DNA from 2 places in the Polaribacter sp. HaHaR_3_91 genome. Region 1 is predicted to be linked to the other one. Evidence: riboswitches for the same ligand, from Rfam matches in the RefSeq annotation. Region 1 holds a riboswitch; the other holds the start of a gene.

Evidence for each region. Region 1 has a riboswitch for cobalamin ahead of H0I27_RS09730 (TonB-dependent siderophore receptor). Riboswitches for the same ligand answer to the same signal wherever they lie in the genome.
Region 2: linked by a shared signal. The riboswitch ahead of H0I27_RS03255 (TonB-dependent receptor) and the one ahead of H0I27_RS09730 (TonB-dependent siderophore receptor) in region 1 are both predicted to bind cobalamin.

What each region holds. Positions count from the first base shown of each region.
Region 1 is NZ_CP058986.1:2,317,602-2,323,805, forward strand. Features, by position in the region: gene H0I27_RS09710 (ATP-dependent helicase) at 1-188, opposite strand, end outside; gene H0I27_RS09715 (sigma factor-like helix-turn-helix DNA-binding protein) at 428-1,042, shown strand; gene H0I27_RS09720 (DUF3307 domain-containing protein) at 1,065-1,763, shown strand; gene H0I27_RS09725 (hypothetical protein) at 1,767-2,279, shown strand; gene H0I27_RS09730 (TonB-dependent siderophore receptor) at 2,344-4,281, opposite strand; cobalamin riboswitch at 4,420-4,667, opposite strand; gene H0I27_RS09735 (GMP reductase) at 4,743-5,780, shown strand; gene H0I27_RS09740 (ABC transporter substrate-binding protein) at 5,780-6,204, shown strand, end outside.
Region 2 is NZ_CP058986.1:787,725-793,928, forward strand. Features, by position in the region: gene H0I27_RS03240 (CRTAC1 family protein) at 1-172, opposite strand, end outside; gene H0I27_RS03245 (DUF6796 family protein) at 169-840, opposite strand; gene H0I27_RS03250 (response regulator) at 1,543-2,037, shown strand; cobalamin riboswitch at 2,614-2,801, shown strand; gene H0I27_RS03255 (TonB-dependent receptor) at 2,902-4,911, shown strand; gene H0I27_RS03260 (YncE family protein) at 4,908-6,047, shown strand; gene H0I27_RS03265 (PKD-like domain-containing protein) at 6,086-6,204, shown strand, end outside.

The DNA of each region.
Region 1 (6,204 bases):
GCCTTGTTGGTAAATGTAAGTGATAAAATGTTAAAAGAATCTACGCCTTGCTTCATTAAATGCGCAATTCTATAGGTTAATACACGTGTTTTACCAGAACCCGCACCAGCAATAATAATCATGGGTCCGTCTTTCTGTAAGACAGCCTGTCTCTGTGGTTCGTTTAAAGAATCTAAATATGTGCTCAATGGTTTATTTTAAAGGAATTTGAAAGCGTGAAATTAACCAAACTATTCGTTTCTATAAAAGAAGATGAATACTATTTATTCACAATTTTTACATAAGAAAACCTAAACATATCTGCTTAAGAGCAGATAAACACAAATATCTGCCTATAGACAGATAATTTAAAATATCTGCTTGCAGACAGATAATATTGTTGTTTAGCTTAATAATTGATATATTAGCTAAAAATTAAGATTTACAAATGACTAGTATTTTAACAGGCGACATCATCAATTCTAGAAAAAAGGATGATAATTTTTGGTTAGAAACGCTAAAAGAGGCGTTAAGTACTTTTGGTGACTCTCCAAAATTTTGGCAGATTTACAGAGGAGATAGCTTTCAATTAGAAATAGAAAACTGTGAAAATGCTTTTTATGCAGCTTTAAAGTTGAAATCTCATTTAAAATCTACAGTAGATATAGATGTTAGAATTGGAATTGGAATCGGAGAAAAAGAATTTAATACTCCAGAAATTACAGCGTCTAACGGTGAAGCTTTTATAAATTCTGGTTATGCGTTTGACACTTATTTAAAGAAACAAACCATTGCCATAAAAACACCTTGGCAAGAAGTTGATGCAGAACTAAATATAGCTTTTGATTTAGCTTTATTAACCATGGATTCTTGGACAAAAAACTCTGCAGAAGTATTTAAAATATCCTTAGAATCAGAAAACAGTACGCAAAATGAAATTGCAGCTATTTTAGGAATTACACAAGGACGGGTTAGCGAACGCCAAAAACGTGCTGGTTTTGAACCTATTATGAAACTAGAAAAACGTTTTAGAAAAATTATCAATCAAAAAACACATTTATAAAATGCTCTTATTGTTAAAATTTTTGTTAGCTCATATTTTAGGAGATTTTGTTTTTCAACCAGAAAAATGGGTTGAAAATAAAGAAAAAAAGAAAGTGAAATCGGTAAATTTATATTATCACATTGCGCTTCATGCCCTATTTTTAGCGTTAGTCATTCAATTTAATTTAAAAGAATATTGGCTTGCTTTTTTGTTAATTATAGCATCTCATTATGGTATAGACCTATTAAAACTCTATCTTCAAAAAAAGAAAACAAAACGGATTTGGTTTTTTATAGATCAAGTTTTGCATCTTATCGTACTAGCGTTTGCGACTTCTTTTTATGTGAATTTTTCTTTATCAACTGAAAACTTAATAACAGATCAACTCTTATTACTGATTATCTTTTTACTGTTGGTTATTTTTGTTTCTGCAATTATCATCAAAATAATAATTACACAATGGAACCCTGAAAGTAAAAAAGAAAACGATGATTCTCTTGCAAAAGCAGGTCGCTATATAGGAATTCTAGAACGTTTATTTGTTTTTACCTTTGTAATTACCAATCATTGGGAAGCAATCGGTTTTCTATTAGCAGCAAAATCTGTTTTTAGATTTGGAGATTTAACATCATCAAAAGACAGAAAATTAACCGAATATATTTTAATTGGTACTTTATTAAGTTTTGGTATTGCTATCTTTTTAGGAGTACTATATTTGTACACTTTAAAATTCATCTAATTTATGGAAGATAAACTAATAGAAAGTATTGCTTATATTCTACCCGCTGCTGTTACCGGTTTCGTTGCTTATTATATTTTTAACAGATTAATCATAAAGCTAAGTTCTGATGAAAAAATAGCGCTATTATCTCAAAGAAAAAAAGAAGCTTTACCAATAAAATTACAGGCTTACGAAAGAATGTTGTTGTTTTGTGAGCGCATTAACCCTGTTAAAATGTTGGTAAGAATTAAACCAATTACAGAAGATACACAAGATTATTTGCAATTGTTGATTGCAAATATAGATCAAGAGTTTGAACATAATTTAGTACAGCAAATGTACATTACAGACGATTCTTGGACAGCAGTTGTGGCTACAAAAAATACCATTATTAATAAATTAAGACAAGTTGCAGAAACTGCAAAAACTGCTAATGAATTGCGCGAAAACGTGATTATCGATTACTCTAAAACATTACCTCCAACAGATACTGTTATAAGTATTATTAAAAATGAAGTAAAAAAGTTATTATAAAAAAGAAGACCATCTAAAATAGATGGTCTTCTTCCTCTTTTCGAAAATAGCAAATTTCCCTATATTAAAACTGAAGTCTTACTCCTAATTTAAAGTTTCTACCACGTGTAGAAAACCCTAAAATATCATCATAATCTTCGTTTAAAATATTTGTAACTCCACCAAATAAAGTTACAGTGTCTCCTAATAATTTATAATTAGCAGCAAAATCTAATACTTGATAACTCTCTAAAGTAACATCTTCTCCAGCGGTTCCAAAAGAACCATATCTATCATAAATACTTCTATCTCCTACATTTTTATAAGTAATATTGAAGAATGTATTTTTTAAAACATCCACATCTAAACCTGCTACAAATTTATTTGCAGGAATATAATCGTTAAAATCTTCTGTTTTATCTTTATCTACATACGTATAAGAAGCGTTAACAGTTAAGAAATTAACAGGTGTAATATTGGTATTTATTTCAAAACCATTTGCATCTGAAGAACCATTACCGTATTTGTAAGTAGCATTATCATAAATAATTGCATCTTCTTCTTTTCTATTAAAATAAACCACATCAAACTGAAGCCAATCTTTATAATTTACATCAAAACCTGCTTCAAAAGTTTCATTAGATTCTGGTTTTAAATCTAAATTACCAGAAAAACCATCATATAATTGATACAAACTTGGTGTAATAAAAGCCGTACTATAAGAGGTTAATAACTTAATAGTAGCATTTTCATTCTTTAAAACTGAGTACGCAAGATTTCCGTCATAAACTGCATGATTACCATATACATTATGAATATTTAATCGTCCACCTACATTGGCACTTAAACCAAAATCTGTTATATACACTACACTTGCATAAGGATCTACAGTATTAAAGTTTGCAATTCCTTTTTCAATTTCGGCAAAAGGAGTAACTGTATTATTACTATGAATTTGGTAATTTAAACCCGTAATTAATTGAATTTTACCATCCTTAAAATCATATCTATTTACTAAATCTAAATTTACACTTCTACCAACAAACTCGTAGCTATCTAAAGTACCACCATAAGAATTGAATTGCTCTAAATTTCTTTCTACCACATTTGCAGAGGCTAATAAGTAAACTTCTCCTTTATTATAAGTGTATTTTGGTTTTACACCAACTCTAAACTGCTCTTGATCTCCAGTATTTGCATCACTATCAGAAAAAGCCCCTGCGTCAAAATCATAATCAAAATTATCATAATTTAAGAAAGTCTCTATAGAAAACTTATCATTTACCGCATAACCTAATTTTAACAACGCATTTTTACTGTAAAAACTATCATTTTCATAAACAGCATTTGTTTTACTTTTTGCAGCAGACATTCCGTCTGTTCCAGTAATACTAAAAGAACCTAAGAAATTAAGTTTTCCTAAAGTACCGTTTAAACTTACATTCTGGTTATTGTCAGACAATCCGCTTTCTTTAACATTTGCGGTATTATTTGTACCAACACTTGTTTCAAAAGAACCAGAAATTTTATCTGCTGATGCTTTCTTTAAAACAACATTAATAACTGCAGTAGCTGCTCCAGAACCGTACAATGTAGATGATGCTCCTTTTAAAATTTCAATAGATTCTATTTGACTAACGGCTAATAAACGTAAATCGAATTGTTGATTAATTGCAGATTGATCTGTAACTGGCACACCATCAATTAGAACCAAAAATTGTCTATTTCTTCCTCCTCTAATATTAATACTTCTTGGTTCAGATGCATTAGAATTTACACCTCTAACATCAATACCAACAACATTATTTAGAATTTCAATAACATTTTTACCAGCATTTTGTTGCAATTCTTTTTGAGTAATTTTCTGAATTACCTTACCAGTATTCTCTTTTTTTAGATTGAATTTTGTTGCTGTAACAACAACTTCATCTAAAGCTTCTACTTTTTCTTTTTGCTGTGCAAAAAGATTTGTGCTAGCAAAACTATATGCCAAAACACCAACAATTAATAATTGTTTTTTCATTTTTAATGATTTAATTTAAGTCTTCTCCTTTTACAAGAAAACAATAATGTTTCACTCCTTGTTAAACAAGGAATCTAAATAAATCAGGTAAATTTGTGTACAAAATAGAATTAGTACATAAACCTTTATCCCGAAAGTTTTAAACTCGTGATTTATGGCAGGTTTCCTGACTCGTTTTATGTTATTATACCTTCCCAACAAAAAAATGTCAGTGGTAAAAGAATTAATAACATCCTCTAAAGAGGGACTAAATGATGCTAAAAATAAACTCAGCACAAACTTAGTATAAACTTACAGTTGCGGGAACAGCTCTGGATTTTAACCAGATTCCCTTTTAATTCGATGCAAATTATCTCTACATCAAAACCAAAATCTTTGCAAATATATATGCATTCTTATGAACAATCTAATTAATTCGTTTCCAAATTTTATACCTTTAAGGATTGATAATTTTGATAGAAATGAGAATAGAAAATGAATTAAAGTTAGGTTTTAAAGATGTAATGATTCGTCCAAAACGATCTACACTAAAATCGAGATCACAAGTAAGTTTAGAAAGAGAGTTTACTTTTTTACACAGCGATGTTGTCTGGAAAGGAATTCCTATAATGGCTGCAAACATGGACACTGTTGGTACTTTTGAAATGGCAAAAGCACTTGCAAAACACGGACTTTTCACCGCAATTCATAAACATTATTCTATAGAAGAATGGAGAGAATTTGCAGCAAAAGCTGATGAAAAAACTTTAAATAATATTGCCGTTAGTACAGGGACAGGAAAAGATGATTCTGAAAAAGTAAAACAAATTTTATCCGAATTTCCGAAAATAAACTTTATTTGTGTTGATGTTGCCAATGGCTACTCGGAACATTTTGTAAATTTTGTTCAGAAAATGCGTAAAGCCCATCCTAACAAAGTAATTATTGCAGGTAATGTAGTCACTGGAGAAATGGTTGAAGAATTATTATTAGCTGGTGCAGATATTATAAAAGTAGGTATTGGTCCGGGATCGGTTTGCACAACTCGTGTAAAAACTGGAGTTGGTTATCCGCAACTTTCTGCTATTATAGAATGTGCAGATGCAGCGCATGGTATGGGTGGACAAATTATTTCTGATGGAGGTTGTAAAATTCCTGGAGACCTTTCTAAAGCTTTTGGTGGTAGTGCAGATTTTGTAATGCTAGGCGGCATGCTTGCTGGACATGAAGAAAGTGGTGGTGAATTGATTGAAAAAAATGGAGAAAAATTTAAAGCTTTTTACGGAATGAGTTCTACAACAGCCATGAATAAACATGTTGGTGGTGTTGCAAATTATAGAGCTTCCGAAGGAAAAACGGTTGAAGTTCCTTACAGAGGAAATGTAGACGATACTATTATAGATATTTTAGGCGGAATTAGATCTACATGTACCTATGTTGGTGCAAGTAGGTTAAAAGAATTGACCAAAAGAACTACTTTTATTAGAGTTCAAGAGCAAGAAAATCAAGTATATTCATAATGAAAAACATAAATTTAATTCCTGTTTTATTATTTTTGTTGATGACCGTTTCTTGTAAAAAAGAAGCTGTTAAAGTTGATAATCATACACAAGTAAAAAGTAGTATTAAGTACGCAAAGGGATTTGATATTGTAGAAGATAATGGCGCTAAAAAGTTAGTTATAAAATCTGCCTATCAGAACTCTAAAGAAGTTACTGAATATATTATTAAAAATAAATCAGAAAATAATACACCTTTAGAAAACACCATCTCTACTCCTATTCAAAAAATTGTAGTTACTTCTACAACACATATCCCTATGGTTGAGTTGTTAAACGAAGAAACTTCAATTATCGGTTTTCCTTATGCTAAATATGTATCTTCAGAAAAAACAAGACAGTTAATTGATGCAGGAAAAATAAAAGAAATAGGAAAAGAAACCTC
Region 2 (6,204 bases), 1.5 Mb from region 1:
TAAATTGATGTGTAAAATCGATGGGAATTTCCTTGAATGTAGGAATTAAATTGTCTGCTATTGCATTGTTGTATGGATTATTTCTATCAGTGCTAAATTTAACAGCTACAATAATTACTAATAATACTATTAGTGTTAATATAATCCCTGCAATTCTTTTTATTATTTTCATATTGATAATTGGTTGATTTTTTTGAGTTGATATAATGATAAACTAAATACAATAAAATGAACAACATTCATTGCTATTGGTGCTATGTATTTTCCTATTTGTGGAGAAATAAAGTACAATGTAAATACAGAAATTAATAAAACGATAGGGTTAAAAATAGCCATCCATTTCTTATAATAGGTTCCTCCTTTTAGTATTGTAATACTAAAAAATACAGAAAGTAAAAGAATGATTACTCTTAATATCTGAACAAGAGATTCACTAATTAAGGTGTAATTGTCTAATATTTCTTGATAAATATTAGTATCAATATCATTTTGAAGATGAACAATTGTTCCTAAAAAAGCTCTAGAAGTAATCCAAAAACCGCCGATTGTAAAAGCTAAAATACCTAATCCAAAAACGATAGAAGCTAGTTTTTTATTCCCTTTTTCTAGCATTTTATAAATATGATAATAGCCTAAAAAATAAAAAGGAACACCAAGTACAGCTAAAAAATGCCCTGTTATCAAACTATTTTTTTGTACAAATTGGAAAAACTGATAGTTGTCTGCATTACCAATAATATGTGGACTAAAATGAAGAAGAAACTCTCCAATACCAACAAGAACACTTCCTAATATTCCAAGAATTCCTGTTATAAATATTTTATTTTTATCTAATAGCATTTATTTCACGTAATTTTTAATTCTATAACTTACCTCGTTAGGATAGTAATTTAAGGTTTTTTTCTTTAATACATATTGAATATCAATTGTATCCGTACAATTTTGCTATTTTATTCGAATATTTCTTTGATATAGTCATCTGTCGATCAAGTTGACAATAACTAACAAAATAATCTTAACATTATTTTAAGAAGGTGGTGAAGCAGACTGTTTTTGTGTTATAAAGTGCAACTTACTGTAATGTTTAATTTTTTACATTGATAAGAATGGTAGTCTTCAATACCTATTCAACCACCATTTTAGAGTACTTTTAGTTTGAAAACTTCCTTTATCTAATTCTTTCAGCATGGTAGTCATTTTTTTTTGGTCTTGTAACCATTTTCCGAATGCTTCTTTTCCTCCTTTACGTTTACAATATCCGCAGCCCCATTGCTCGTTAGAGGTTACAATTTGTATAAAATGATTTCCTCTAGAAGGGCAATTTGCAACCCAACTATTTTTATTAAAACCAGAAGGGATTGGGTTTAATTGGTGTTGTTTTAATAATGAAATTAATGGTGTAATTTTTTGAGTGACTTTTTCTTTTTCAGTTGATTTTGATTTTTTTATATCAACTATAATTTGCTGAAACTCTTGTTGAGTAAAAATAACACTGTCTCTTCATGTAGGGAATCCATCGTAGAGGTAGTTTGACTCAATTAATTGATGAACAGTGAATATATAAGTAACCCTTTATTTGAAAATGATGGAACTCCGCAAGAATTAAAATCAGGAGAAGAGTTTTCAGATTTAAAGATTATAATTTTTTCTGTTGAAGATAAACCTTATAAAATTCAGCATTTATATAAGAATATAAAGGTAGATGGCTATGTTTGGAAGAATAGAGACGGATTAAAAGAATTAAAGAATGCTATGCATGCAGTTTCTACAACAAATCAGTTTTATATTTCGCCAGAATTAAATACTACGGTTCATCCAAAGAAAGTTCTAGAGATTACCGATTTTGATGTTTTTTTAATAGCATCACTTTCTACGGAATCACTGCAAGAAGAAATAAGTAAAAGCCTGAAAAAAAAAGGGTGTTTTACCTCTAGTGTAAATGCTATAGAAAAAAGATTAAAATTTTTGAAGGAACATTTTAATGCAAGTAATCCTACGCATTTGGTTGCTATTGCTAAAGATTTTGGGTTAGTGTAATTTTTTTTAAAATAAAAAGGTGCTAATTATGGGAACCCGTAAAATTTATATGTTTTATTGGAATATCTTTGAATAGAAATTAGAAAAAGAAACTATTGAAAAGGAAAGAGTGCTCATTACAAGCCTTACGGAAACCCGTGAGGCTTTTTTAAGTCTTTGTTTTAACTCTAGTTTATTAAAAAATAATGCTATTTAGAAATATGTCATTATATAAATAAATTTGTTACAACTTCATTTATTATAATTTTTGTGTATTTTAATATTGTTGGGGGACAGTGTTTTCAGTCATTAAGTTATTTTATTTGAAGTTGTTTTTTTCTATACAATCTTTATAAAGCTTTTTAATTTTAAAACTAATGATCTTTATCATAGTTTATTTTTAAGTATTTTATTTTTTAAAGCACATATTCTACCTTTCAAATTAGTCATTTTTTTTACTTCAATAAAGTAGTATTATTGCTGCTTTTTATTCAAATTATTTGTGCTTTTTTTAGGTTTTAAGGAATAGTGAGGTTGTTTAGAAATAAACAATAAAAGCGTGTTGTTTATTCCTGAAAAGTAGATAAATTTGTACTTTATTTTTTAACTAAGAATGGTTATCAAGTTTAAAAACTTGATATTAAAATGGGAATCTAGTTTAATTCTAGAACTGTCCCGCAGCTGTAAGCTCTAAAGTTGAAATCCGAATAGTCACTTTTCGAAAGAATGGGAAGACCGGGTGGAAGGAGTAAGTCAGAAGACCTGCCATTTTTTTATTAATTCATTAAGCTTTCGAGGATTGAAGCTAGAATTAGGAATCTGCCTATCTAAAATTTTAGATATGTAGCACTTCTCTTATTCTATCCTCGTACGCAAAATTTAAGTATGAGGAATTCTTTTTTACATTCTTTTTGGGGCATATTTTTGATTATAGGGTGCTGTAATTCGAGTTTTTTACATGCCCAAAAAATTGATTCAACAAAGGCAGTTCAGCTTAAAGAAATCTTTTTAGTAACCAATAAAGAGAAACTTAAAAAACACTTTTCACCAGTTACTGTTCAGACTTTAAGTGGGAAAACTTTAAGTCGTTTAAGTAATTCTAGTGTTGCAGATGCAATTCGTTTTTTTGGAGGAGTTCAGTTAAAAGATTATGGCGGAATTGGTGGTATAAAAACCATAAATGTAAGAGGGATGGGCTCGCAACATACCGGTGTTTTTTATGATGGTGTTCAATTAGGTAATGCACAAAACGGACAAATAGATTTAGGGAAATATTCTGTACAAAACATGGAGGCTGTTTCCCTGTATCAAGGGCAGCGTTCAGATTTAGATCAATCTGCAAAATCGTATGCTTCTTCCAATAGTATTTATCTAAAGTCTAAAACACCTCAATTTTCAGAAGGGAAAAATAGTAATACCAATGTCAGTTTAAAAACAGGTTCTTTTGGACTGGTGAATCCTTCTGTAAATTTAGACTTCAAAATTAATGACCACTTAAGTGCACGTCTTAGTACCGAATATCTAAATGCCAACGGTAAATATAAATTTAGATACACCAATGGAAGTTATGATACAATAGCAACGCGTAATAATGCAGATATTGAATCTTTTAGGGCAGAAGCGTCTTTGCATGGCTCGAACGGAATTAAGAATAATTGGAATGTAAAACTATATCATTATGATTCTGAACGAGGATTGCCAGGAGCTATCGTTGCCAATCGTTTTAAGCGTCCTCAACGTTTATGGGATCGAAATAACTTTCTGCAAGGTGCATTTACAAACCATGTAAACGACTTTTATTTTTTTGTGTTAAGAGGTAAATATGCGCATAATTATTCTCGTTATGTAGATCCAGAAATTATAAAAGTGGATGGTGAGTTAGATAACCGATATACACAAGAAGAATATTATCTGTCAATGGTAAATACGTTTCAAGTTTTACCGTTTTGGAAATTATCCTTGGCAACAGATTTACAAAAAAACACGATGGATGCAAATTTGTATCGATTTTCATATCCTAAAAGAATCACGCTTTTATCAGCTTTAGCTGCCGATTTTAACTTTGATAAAATTCACATTCAAGCAAGTTTATTAAGTACAACAGTAGATGAAACGGTACTATATTATGAAGCTGCAGAAGATTTACAAAAGTATTCGCCTACAATTATGATGAATTGGCAACCTTTTAATTCTAATAAATTTAGAATAAGGAGTTTTTATAAAGAAATTTTTAGACAACCCACTTTTAATGATTTGTACTATACGTTTATCGGAAATACTTTTTTAGATCCGGAAGATGCTACTCAGGTAAATCTTGGGTTTTCTTATCAAACTGACTTTAAAAAAACAGCATTTGATGTACAAGCTGATGTGTATAAAATTTGGATACATAACAAAATTGTTGCAGTACCAGGAGCTAATTTATTCCGTTGGTCTATGTTTAATTTAGGTAAAGTAGAAACAACCGGAATAGAAACAAATGTAAAAGCGAGTGGAAGTATAGGTAAAAAATTTAAGTACAATACCAACCTAAGTTATACGTACCAAGAATCTATAGATGTTACTGCTGGCGCTAGTAATTACGGAGATCAAATTCCGTATATACCAGTGCATAGCGGTAGTATAAGTGCTATGATAGATTACAAAAAATTAGAATTTAATTACAGTTTTATTTATACAGGAGAAAGATATAGCCAAAAGGCAAACATCAGTTCTAATTATTTAGATCCGTGGTTTACACACGATTTAAGTTTGGGAAAAACGCTCTTATTTAATCAAAAGAAATTAAAAGTTTTAGTAGCAGTAAACAATGTCTTTAATCAACAATATGCGGTAGTAAAAAACTTCCCGATGCCTGGGAGATCCTATCGTTTTACTTTAAATTTTTTATTATGAACAAAAGAAAATTAAGTGTACAGATTGCATCAGCTTTAGCTGTTGTATTTTTTTTCAATGCATGTAGCAGCAATGAGAATTTTGATGACTCAGTAAATCCAGAAGTTCCCACAGAACCTATTGTAGAATTAAAGGGGTTTTATTTATTGAATGAAGGGAATATGTCTATGAATAAAGCGGCTTTAGATTATATGGATTTTGAGACCGGAATCTACGAAAAAGAAGTTTTTAGAACAGCAAATCCAGAAGAAGTTGGTGGCTTGGGAGATGTTGGTAACGATATGGGGATTTATGGTTCTAAATTATATGTGGTTGTAAATGCATCTAATAAAGTAGAGGTTTTAGATGTAAATACTCGTAAAAAAATTAAGCAAATAAATGTTGATAATTGCAGGTACATTAAGTTTTACAACGGAAAAGCGTATTTAACAACTTACTTAGGTAGTATTGGAGATCCGAATGCTGTAAACGGAAAAATCATGGAAATTGATACTACAAGTCTTAGTGTTACGCGTTCTGTGGATGTAGGTAGACAACCCGAAGAATTGGTGATACATAACGATAAAATCTACGTGGCAAATTCAGGAGGGTATAGTCCGCCAGAGTATGAATCTACAGTTTCTGTAGTTGATATTGCTAGTTTTGAAGAAACAAAACGTATAGAAGTAGACATCAATCTTCATCGTATGCAAATTGATAGTGAAGGGGACATTTATGTTTCTTCTAGAGGAGATTATTATCAAACACCTTCTAAACTTTTTGTAATTGATACAGAGTTAGATGAAGTAAAACAAACGTTTGATTTGGCCGTAAGTAACATGACTATTTTTGATGATATTATGTATATCTACAGCACAGAATTTAGTTATCTAACAGGAGAAAATACAATTTCTTATAACAGGTTAGATACAAAAACAGAAACCATTCTTACTGATTCTTTTATTGCAGATGAAGATAAAGCGCTTATAAAGATTCCTTATGGTATTACGATAAATCCAGAAACTAAAGACATTTTAATTACCGACGCTAAAGATTATGTAACTCCAGGAACATTGTATTGTTTTTCATCTGAAGGTGCTTTTAAGTGGTCTGTAGAAACAGGAGATATTCCTAACAAAGTAGTATTTAAATATTAATAATTATCATTCAATAACCAACTTTTTAAATTAAAATTATGAACAAATTTAGTCAACTTTTAAAACCACGTGTAGTTTTCTTAACCTCTTGCTTTTTAGTAATAATGGCATCGTCTTGTACTTCAGAAATAGACCTTTTTGGTGTTCCTCCTGTAAT